One region of the Pseudomonas helvetica genome, then DNA from elsewhere that is predicted to be linked to it. Evidence: riboswitches for the same ligand, from Rfam matches in the RefSeq annotation. Region 1 holds a riboswitch; the other holds the start of a gene.
What was found. Region 1 has a riboswitch for cobalamin ahead of cobO (cob(I)yrinic acid a,c-diamide adenosyltransferase). Riboswitches for the same ligand answer to the same signal wherever they lie in the genome.
Positions count from the first base shown of each region.

Region 2: another riboswitch for cobalamin. It lies ahead of AABM55_RS11900 (CbtB-domain containing protein); the one in region 1 lies ahead of cobO (cob(I)yrinic acid a,c-diamide adenosyltransferase).

Region 1 covers NZ_CP150917.1:4,641,617-4,646,531, reverse strand. The annotation lists gene AABM55_RS21635 (class I SAM-dependent methyltransferase) at 1-104, shown strand, start outside; gene AABM55_RS21630 (sorbosone dehydrogenase family protein) at 184-1,497, opposite strand; gene AABM55_RS21625 (hypothetical protein) at 1,563-2,147, opposite strand; cobalamin riboswitch at 2,305-2,540, shown strand; gene cobO (cob(I)yrinic acid a,c-diamide adenosyltransferase) at 2,622-3,233, shown strand; gene AABM55_RS21615 (cobyrinate a,c-diamide synthase) at 3,230-4,567, shown strand; gene bluB (5,6-dimethylbenzimidazole synthase) at 4,564-4,915, shown strand, end outside.
Region 2 covers NZ_CP150917.1:2,587,561-2,592,475, reverse strand. The annotation lists gene cobN (cobaltochelatase subunit CobN) at 1-996, opposite strand, end outside; gene cobW (cobalamin biosynthesis protein CobW) at 1,000-2,067, opposite strand; cobalamin riboswitch at 2,165-2,377, opposite strand; cobalamin riboswitch at 2,598-2,824, shown strand; gene AABM55_RS11900 (CbtB-domain containing protein) at 2,924-3,115, shown strand; gene AABM55_RS11895 (CbtA family protein) at 3,127-3,828, shown strand; gene AABM55_RS11890 (cobalamin biosynthesis protein) at 3,825-4,238, shown strand; gene cobM (precorrin-4 C(11)-methyltransferase) at 4,320-4,915, shown strand, end outside.

The sequences.
Region 1 (4,915 bases):
CCCGAGCCATCCAGGCACTCAATCGCGCCTTGAAGGACGACTCGCGTGTCGATCTGTCGTTGTTGCCATTGGGCGATGGTTTGACGCTGTGCCGCAAGCTGTAGGAGCCGAGCTTGCTCGCGATGGCGGTGTGTCAGGTAAGCCGTAATCGCTGGCAAGCCAGGCTCCTGCAAGTCCGTGTTGTTATTTGGCGGCTGACACGCGCCAGATCTTGTTCCCCACGTCATCGGCCACCAGCAAGTCACCCTGTTTATCGATCACTACGCCCACCGGGCGACCCATGGCTTCTTCATTCTTGTTGAGAAACCCCGTCAGCACGTCGACCGGTTGCGCTGCCGGCTTGCCAGCGCTGAACGGCACGAAGATGACTTTGTAGCCACTATGTGGTTTGCGGTTCCAGGAACCATGCTGGCCGATAAATGCGCCTTCAGTGAACGGAGCTGGCAGCTTGCTGCCTTCGGCGAAGGTCAGGCCCAGCGAAGCGGTATGCGGTCCAACCGCGTAGTCCGGGGCGATGGCCCTGGCGACGAGGTCCGGGTTTTGCGGTGTGACGCGCGCGTCGATGTGCTGGCCGTAGTAACTGAATGGCCAGCCGTAGAAGCCGCCGTCCTTGACCGAGGTGATGTAGTCCGGCACCAGGTCGCTGCCGATTTCGTCCCGTTCGTTGACGGCGGTCCAGAGTTTTCCACTGCGCGGTTCCCAGTCCATGCCGTTGGGATTGCGCAGGCCGGAGGCGAAAATCCGATGGTTGCCGGTAGCGCGATCGACTTCCCAGATCGCTGCACGTCCTTCTTCCTGCTCCAGGCCATTTTCACCAGCGTTGCTGTTGGAGCCGACCGTGACGTAGAGCTTGCTGCCGTCCTTGCTGGCGATGACGTTTTTGGTCCAGTGATGATTCAGCGTGCCGCCGGGCAGGTCGATGACGTTCACCGGTTTGGCGGTGATGGACGTTTCACCGCTTTCATAGTGAAAGCGCAGCAGGCGGTCAGTGTCGGCGACGTACAGGTCGTTGCCGACCAGGGTCATGCCGAACGGCGAGTTGAGGTTCTCGATGAAGGTCGTGCGGGTTTCAGCGACGCCGTTGTGATCCTTGTCACGCAGCAGGGTGATCCGGTTCGCGCTTGGTACGCCAGCCCCGGCGCGGCCCATGACTTTGCCCATGACCCAGCCGCGAATGCCTTTGCTGTCGTCGGGCTTGGGTGGCGCATTGGTTTCAGCCACCAACACGTCGCCGTTGGGCAGTACATAGAGCCAGCGTGGATGATCAAGTCCTTCGGCAAATGCCGCCACCTGAGTGCCTGGCGCGGCAATCGGCTTTGCGCCCGTTGGCCAGCCGACCGCCGGTGCGATGTTCACTGTCGGGATCAGCGTCTTGTGCGGTTCCGGCAGCTTGGGCGATGGGCCCGTGCCGTCCGACACTGGCAAGGTGGCGGACTCCCCGCAGGCGGCGAGCCCTCCGGCGATGGCGATAACAAGGACGAATCGAGGCTTGAGCATGCTGATTTCCCTATGAATGCATCACCTCATCATAGAGGAACCTGATCGATGGAAGGTTCAACCTGTCAGCCGCGGGCCTCTTTGAGCAATACCGCGATGCCCGGATGGTAGTTGCCGGCTTCGTTGTGCAATTTGCGATAGGCGTAGGGAAAGTACCAGGCCACTGCGCAGGTGTGTTCCTTTTGCAGATCGTCGACCATGTCCTGGAGTTCTTCCGGCGTAGGGCTGTGCTGGGCTTTTTGTGGGGCGACGAACAGGCAGCCGAGCTTCAGGTCGCTGGCGTAGCTGATTTTTTTCGCATCGCTCACGACATCGAGCAAGGCCTGGGTCAGATTCAGGTTGTTGACTCGCGGCCAGCGTTGCGTGGCTTGAAGGTAGGCGCGTTCTTCTCCACTGGCGATAAACAGGTCGGCGCGGCCATTACGCTCGCCTTCCTCGATCTGCTTTTTTGTCGGAGTCTGTTCAAGGGTGACCATTTCTGCCATCCACGCCGCCGCTGAAAGCAGGCTCAGGTTGGCGCGTTCGTCAAACCAGTAAGGGCTTTCGTTATCGCCGCGTACCGCGTTGTAACGGTCGATGCACTCGAACCAGCGTTCCAGTACCGGGCGCAGGAATTCCAGCTTCGGGTTACTGATGATCATGCCTTGCATGTTGCCCCCTCTTTGTTCTTGTAATGTAAGGTTGTGGCTCTTTGATATCACCGCTTTCAGTGTGGCACAAGATTGGCGCCAGTTTATTGATCGGGATCGGTTTCTATCCATTGATGAGCCCCCGGCTTTAATTGACGCTCCACCCCCAACCCTCTAACCTTCGCGACTTGTTTCAGGTGCTCTGTGACCCTGTGGTCGACCGAGTGAAACAGGGAAGCCGGTGAGGGCGCGTTCTTTGACAGAGCGGGCGACGATCCCGGCGCTGCCCCCGCAACGGTAAATGAGTAAAAGCTGCGCTTTGAGCCACTGTGTCGAAGGTCGATATGGGAAGGCGCGCAGTCAGGCGTCAGCCGCTTATGAGCCCGGAGACCGGCCTGATCCATCCAGCGGCATCACGGTGGGCGATGCCAGGCTTCTTGCCGTCTATTTCTATGCCTGCCCGCCGTTATCCAGCCTCAACGGAGAGCTCCCCCCATGACTGATTCCCCCGATCGTGACGAACGCCATCTGGCACGCATGCTGCGCAAGAAAGCCGTGATCGATGAGCGCATTGCCAACTCGCCGAATGAATGCGGCTTGCTGCTGGTCCTGTCCGGCAACGGCAAGGGCAAAAGCAGTTCTGCGTTCGGCATGCTCGCCCGGGCGATGGGCCACGGCATGCAGTGCGGCGTGGTGCAGTTCATCAAGGGGCGCAGCAGTACCGGCGAGGAGCTGTTCTTCCGGCGGTTCCCGGAACAAGTGCGCTTCCACGTGATGGGCGAAGGTTTCACCTGGGAAACCCAGGATCGCCAGCGCGATATCGCCGCCGCCGAGGCCGCATGGGACGTCTCCCGCGAATTGCTGCGTGACCCGGCCATTGGTCTGGTGGTGCTCGATGAACTGAATATCGCCCTCAAGCACGGTTATCTGGACCTTGATCAGGTGCTCAGCGACTTGCAGGCGCGTCCGCCGATGCAACACGTGGTAGTCACGGGTCGTGGTGCCAAGCCGGAAATGATCGAACTGGCGGACACCGTTACCGAAATGGGCATGATCAAGCATGCTTTCCAGGCCGGGATCAAAGCGCAGAAAGGCGTTGAGCTGTGAGTGAGCCGCGTTTTTGCCCGGCGGTACTGATTGCCGCGCCGGCTTCCGGTCAGGGCAAGACCACTGTCACCGCGGCGCTGGCCCGTTTGCATCGCAATCAGGGGCGCAAGGTCCGGGTGTTCAAATGCGGTCCGGACTTTCTCGATCCGATGATTCTCGAGCGCGCCAGCGGTGCGCCGGTGTATCAACTGGACATGTGGATGGTCGGCGAGCAGGAAAGTCGTCGGCTGTTGTGGGAAGCCGCCGCTGAGGCTGATCTGATTTTGATCGAAGGCGTGATGGGGTTGTTCGATGGCACGCCGTCCAGCGCCGATCTGGCGCGGCATTTCGGTGTGCCGGTGCTGGGCGTGATCGATGGCACCGCCATGGCTCAGACCTTCGGCGCGCTGGCGTTGGGGCTCGCACGTTATCAGCCGGACTTGCCGTTTGCTGGTGTCTTGGCCAACCGCGTCGGCACCTTGCGTCACGCGCAATTGCTCGAAGGCAGCCTCACTGAAGGCTTGCGCTGGTACGGCGCCTTGTCCCGGGAAACCGGAATCGAATTGCCTAGCCGTCACTTGGGGCTGGTCCAGGCCAGTGAATTGAATGACCTCGATCTGCGCCTCGACGCTGCGGCCGAGGCGTTGGCCAGCAGCTGCGAAGTGGCATTGCCGCCTGCCGTCGAGTTCGCTGCGCCTGACGTGATTACCGCCGAGCCATTGTTGGCCGGTGTGCGAATCGCGGTGGCTCGCGATGAAGCGTTTGCCTTCACGTATGGCGCAAGCCTCGACTTGTTGCGGGCGATGGGCGCCGAGTTGCGATTCTTCTCGCCGATCCATGACCGTGAACTGCCTGAAGCGGACAGCTTGTATCTGCCCGGTGGTTATCCGGAATTGCACCACGTGGCGTTGGCTGAAAACCGCACAATGCTCGATGCGATTCGCGCACACCACGCCGCTGGCAAGCCGTTGCTGGCCGAATGCGGCGGCATGCTCTATTTGCTCGACTCACTGACCGATGTCGATGGCACGCGCGCTGAGTTGCTGGGGCTGCTGGCCGGTGATGCGGTGATGCAAAAGCGTCTGGCCGCGTTGGCCCTGCAAGCGGTCGAGTTACCTGAAGGCGCGTTGCGTGGCCACACCTACCATCATTCATTGACCAGCACCGAGCTTGAGCCGATCGCTCGCGGCCTGAGCCCTAACGGCGGGCGCGGTGCCGAGGCGGTTTACCGTGACGGGCGGATGACGGCGTCTTATGTGCACTTTTATTTCCCGTCCAATCCATCGGCGATCGCCGCGCTGTTTGCGCCAGACCTGAATCTTGTAGAGGCGGGCTCGCCCGCGAAGCGGCCATGACCGACAACGCATTTTCCGAGGCCGAGCGCGAAGCGGTGTATCGCGCGATTGCCGAGCGTCGCGACATGCGTCACTTCAGTGGTGGCAGCGTCGAGCCCGAACTGCTTCGGCGGTTGCTCGAAGCGGCGCATCGGGCGCCAAGTGTCGGTTTGATGCAGCCCTGGCGGTTCATCCGCATCAGCGACCGAGCGTTACGCGGCAGGATCCAGCAACTGGTGGAAGAGGAGCGGGTACGCACCGCAGAGGCGCTGGGCGAACGCTCCGACGAATTCATGAAGCTGAAAGTCGAAGGCATCAACGATTGCGCCGAAGTGCTGGTTGCCGCGCTGATGGATGATCGCGAGCGGC
Region 2 (4,915 bases), 2.1 Mb from region 1:
GAAACTGATCGGTCGGCTGATGATCCGCCCATCGAGCTCCGGCAAAGCGATGTGCATCGCCAGATCCCGCGGGCCAAGCCCTTGCTCGCTGGCACGCCAACCGGGTTCGTTGTCCTGGGCGCAGATCGCCTGGATCACCGGGATATTGCGCCGGAAGGGTCGCAGATGCGGGGCTTCGGGGCTCGATTGAGCAAACCCGGTGGTGTTGAGAATCACCGAGGCCTGCACCTCATCCAGCCAATCCTCGACCACCGTCAGGCAGCCGGGCTCTTTCAAACTGGCCAGCGCTATCGGCAGCGGGTTCAGCCCCGCTGCCTGCAAGCGCTGGCAGAAAACATCGATGAAAGCGGTGTTCGCCGCCTGCAAATGCGAACGGTAAAACAGCACCGCCGCCACCGGTTGATCAAGCTGCCAGTCGGCTTGCCAATCGCCCAGCGTCGCGTTGCTTTTGTGTGGGTGGTAAATCGCGGTACGCGGCAAGGTCTGCGGTTCGGACCAGTGGTAATCGCGGCCCAGCCAACGGCTGGCCAGACAGCGATACAAATCCAGCGCATTGCCCATGCCGCCCTGACGCAAAAAGTGCCAAAGCCGCTCGCGGTCTTCGACAGGCACGGTGCTGAGGTCGCTGAGCTCCGGGTCAGGACGGTCATCGCCCGGCACCAGAATCAGTTGCACACCGCGTTGCGACAGCTCCACCAGACGTTCAATGCCATAGCGCCAATAGGCGATCCCGCCGTGCAGCGAGATCAGAATCACCTTGGCGTGGCGCAGCACTTCGTCGACGTACAAGTCGACCGAGGCGTGATTCTGCACCTGCATCGGGTTGGCCAGGCGCAGGCTCGGATAGTCCTCGGGCAACTGCTGCGCCGCTTCGGCGAGCAGCGCCAGACTGGAGTCGCCGCTGCACAGAATCACCAGCTCGGCGGGGGTTTGGCCAAGGTCGGCAATGTTGTCATCCGAGACGAAACCGCCGGGCTGGGTCCTGAGCAGGTGCATGGGTTAAACGCTGAGCGCGGCGCGCAATTGCGCTTCGAGCAAGACGGCGTCCAATTGCTGGCCGATCAGCACCAGACGGGTGCTGCGCGCTTCGTCTGCGCCCCACTGACGGTCGAAGTGCTTGTCGAAACGCGTACCCACGCCCTGGATCAGCAGGCGCATCGGCTTGCTCGGGATCGCGGCGAAGCCCTTGACCCGCAGGATGCCGTGCTGAACCACCAATTGGGTCAGGGCATCGAGCAACAGGCTTTCGTCGGCTTGCGGCAGTTCGATGGAAATCGAATCGAAAGCGTCGTGATCGTGATCATCGTGGTCGTCGCCATCGTGGTGATGGTCGTGGTGGCTGTGACGTCCGTCGATGTGCTCTTCAGAGCCGGCGCCCAGACCGATCAGCACGTCCAGCGGCAAGCGACCGCTGCTGGCTTCGATGATTTTCACCGCGGGCGGCAGTTCTTCGGCGACTTCCAGGCGCACTTTGGCCAGATCTGCCGGGCTGATCAGGTCGGCCTTGTTGAGAATCACCAGGTCGGCGCTGGCCAGTTGGTCGGCGAACAGCTCGTGCAGAGGCGATTCGTGGTCCAGGTTCGGGTCGAGTTTGCGCTGGGCATCGACCTGATCCGGGAACGCAGCGAAAGTACCAGCGGCCACGGCCGGGCTGTCGACCACGGTGATCACCGCATCCACGGTGCAGGCGCTGCGGATTTCCGGCCACTGGAAGGCCTGGACCAACGGTTTTGGCAGGGCCAGGCCGGAGGTCTCGATGAGGATGTGGTCGAGATCGCCGCGACGGGCAACCAGTTCGCGCATCACCGGGAAGAACTCTTCCTGAACGGTGCAGCACAGGCAGCCGTTGGCCAGTTCATACACGCGGCCGTTGGCTTCTTCTTCAGTGCAGCCGATGGAGCATTGCTTGAGGATTTCGCCGTCAATGCCCAGCTCGCCAAACTCGTTGACGATCACCGCGATGCGTCGGCCCTGGGCGTTATCGAGCATGTGCCGCAGCAAGGTGGTTTTGCCCGAGCCGAGGAAGCCGGTAACGATGGTGACGGGAAGTTTGGCCAGTGTTTTCATCGGATGCCCTTTGGCAAGGTGGCGGGCATACGGGACGACAACCGGCAGCGCTTGAGCGCGCGGAAGAATTCGCCACCGGATCACCCCGCCCGGTTGTAGTGAGAATCTGTAGCGAGGCAGGTCTCCTGGCTGACGGTGGGCCAGTCTTTCGACTGACGATTCCTGCACCTTCCCGCGCCTGAAAACAAAAGAGCGCAGTGGCATGGCAGAAACGAAACCGTTCACAGTTGCGGGGGCAGCCGCGGCATCGACCGCGTTCCCTTCTTAGCTTCGGCGCACGCGCCAAAGAACCTCGAAAGCGCAAGGCTACGCATCGCATCGGGGCGGGTCAATGTTCGCGATCCACTGTGGCGAGGGGGCTTGCTCCCGCTGGGTCGCGAAGCGGCCCCTCATTCCCGCAAGTACCCCGCGTGCACACGATTTACGACGGCTGCGCCGCCGAGCGGGAGCAAGCTCCCTCGCCACAGGGTTCTGCTTAGACCTCAACTGAGAACGCGTGCCAATTGACGCCCCGCCCTCGCCCATGCTCTCCTACGCACCTTGTTACGGGTGCCCTTCATAGGGTGAAACGGGAAACCGGTGAATCATGTGCTTTACTCAAAAGCCATGTCAGTCCGGTGCTGCCCCCGCAACGGTAAGCGAGCGAAGAATCAGATCCACTGTGCCAGCAGTTCGGCATGGGAAGGCGATTCTTGCAGGTTCGGCGAATGCCAGCCCCTCGTGAGCCCGGAGACCGGCCCGCAACACATCAATAACAAACCCGCGGTGGGCGGGCGCTGTTTTAGCCTCTGCGTGCCCGGCTCGCGGGGGTTTGCATGCGCTCGATTCACCCACTGACTGACCAGAGGGAAGCGCCATGTCGATCATCAGCAGCACTCGCCACGTCACCACCAGCACCACCTCCACCCTGAGCCAACGCCTCGTTGCCGCTATTGGCGCATCGATTCTGGGCGCGTGCCTTGTGTATTTCGCCGGCTTCTCGCACATCGACGCGGTGCACAACGCCGCCCACGATACCCGTCACAGTTCTGCGTTCCCGTGCCACTGAGACCTGCCGAGATGATCAAGCGTATAGCGCAAACCGCAGGTTTCACCGGCTTGCTGGCCGCCCTGCTGCTGACCCTGCTGCAAAGCTTCTGGGTCGCGCCGCTGATTCTGCAGGCGGAGACCTACGAAAAAGCCCCGGCGGCTGAAGTCCATGAACATGCCGAAGGTGCCATGGCTGGTCACACCCACGATGCAGAGGATTGGGAACCGGAAGATGGCTGGCAGCGCGTGCTGTCGACCACTGGCGGTAATCTGGTGGTCGCCGTCGGTTTTGCGCTGATGCTCGCGGGTCTCTACACCCTGCGCGCGCCGACTCGCACTTCTCAAGGCCTGCTCTGGGGATTGGCCGGTTACGCGACCTTCGTCCTCGCTCCGACCCTGGGCTTGCCGCCGGAATTGCCGGGAACTGCCGCCGCAGACCTGACACAACGGCAGATCTGGTGGATCAGCACGGCAGCGTCCACCGCTGTCGGTATCGCGCTGATCGTGTTCGCCCGGCATTGGCTACTGAAAGTGCTCGGTGTCGCCATTCTGGCCGTGCCGCACATCATCGGCGCACCGCAGCCTGAAGTGCATTCGATGCTGGCCCCCGAAGCCCTCGAAGCGCAATTCAAAATCGCCTCGCAGCTGACCAACGCCGCGTTCTGGCTGGCCATGGGCCTGATCAGCGCTTGGTTGTTCCGCCGCAAAAGCGATGGTCAATACCACGCATGAGTGAAACGCGCGCAGCGCCGACCCTGGTGGTCGGCCTGGGCTGCCAGCGCGGCTGCCCGGCCAGCACGCTGCGCACGTTGCTCGACCAGGCGTTGCAGGCTCATCACATCGAATTACGAACGATCAAGGCCTTGGCCAGCATCGATCTGAAACGTGATGAGCCCGGTCTGATCGAGTTGGCCCGGCAACTGTCACTGCCACTGATCTGCTTCAGCAGCGAGCAACTTTCCAGCTATCAAGCGCAACTCAGCCATCGCTCGCAAATCGCTTTCGAGCGCACCGGCTGCTATGGCATAGCGGAAAGTGCCGCACTGGCCCTCGCCGAACAACTGGCGCAGACACCGGCAAAACTGCTGATCCCGCGACAAAAATATGCCCAGGCGACGTTTGCATTGGCCGGCGCCGCGTAAAATCCTCGATAATCCCCGCCTTCGATCATGAGCAATCTTCATCTGAAGCCTTGCTTTGACAATTTTTCACAGGAGCCGGCCATGACCGTCTACTTCATTGGCGCAGGTCCCGGCGACCCGGAACTGATCACGGTCAAGGGCCAGCGACTGATTCGCAGCTGCCCGGTGATCATCTACGCCGGCTCGCTGGTGCCTGAAGCCGTATTGGAAGGCCATCAGGCTGAACAGGTGGTCAACAGCGCCGAATTGCACCTGGAACAGATCGTCGAACTGATCAGAATCGCCCACGACAAAGGTCAGGATGTAGCGCGCGTGCATTCCGGCGATCCGAGCCTGTATGGGGCGATCGGCGAGCAGATTCGTTATCTGCGCGAGCTGAACATTCCGTTTGAAATCATTCCTGGCGTCACCGCCACTGCTGCGTGTGCAGCGTTGTTGGGTGCCGAGCTGACGCTACCGGACATCTCGCAAAGCGTCATCCTGACCCGCTACGCCGACAAGACCGCGATGCCGCCAGGCGAAGAATTCAGCAGCCTGGCCCAGCATGGTACGACCATGGCGATTCATCTGGGGGTCAATCACCTGGAGAAAATCGTCGCTGAACTGCTGCCGCATTACGGCGCGGACTGCCCGATTGCGGTGGTGCATCGGGCCAGCTGGACGGACCAGGATTGGGT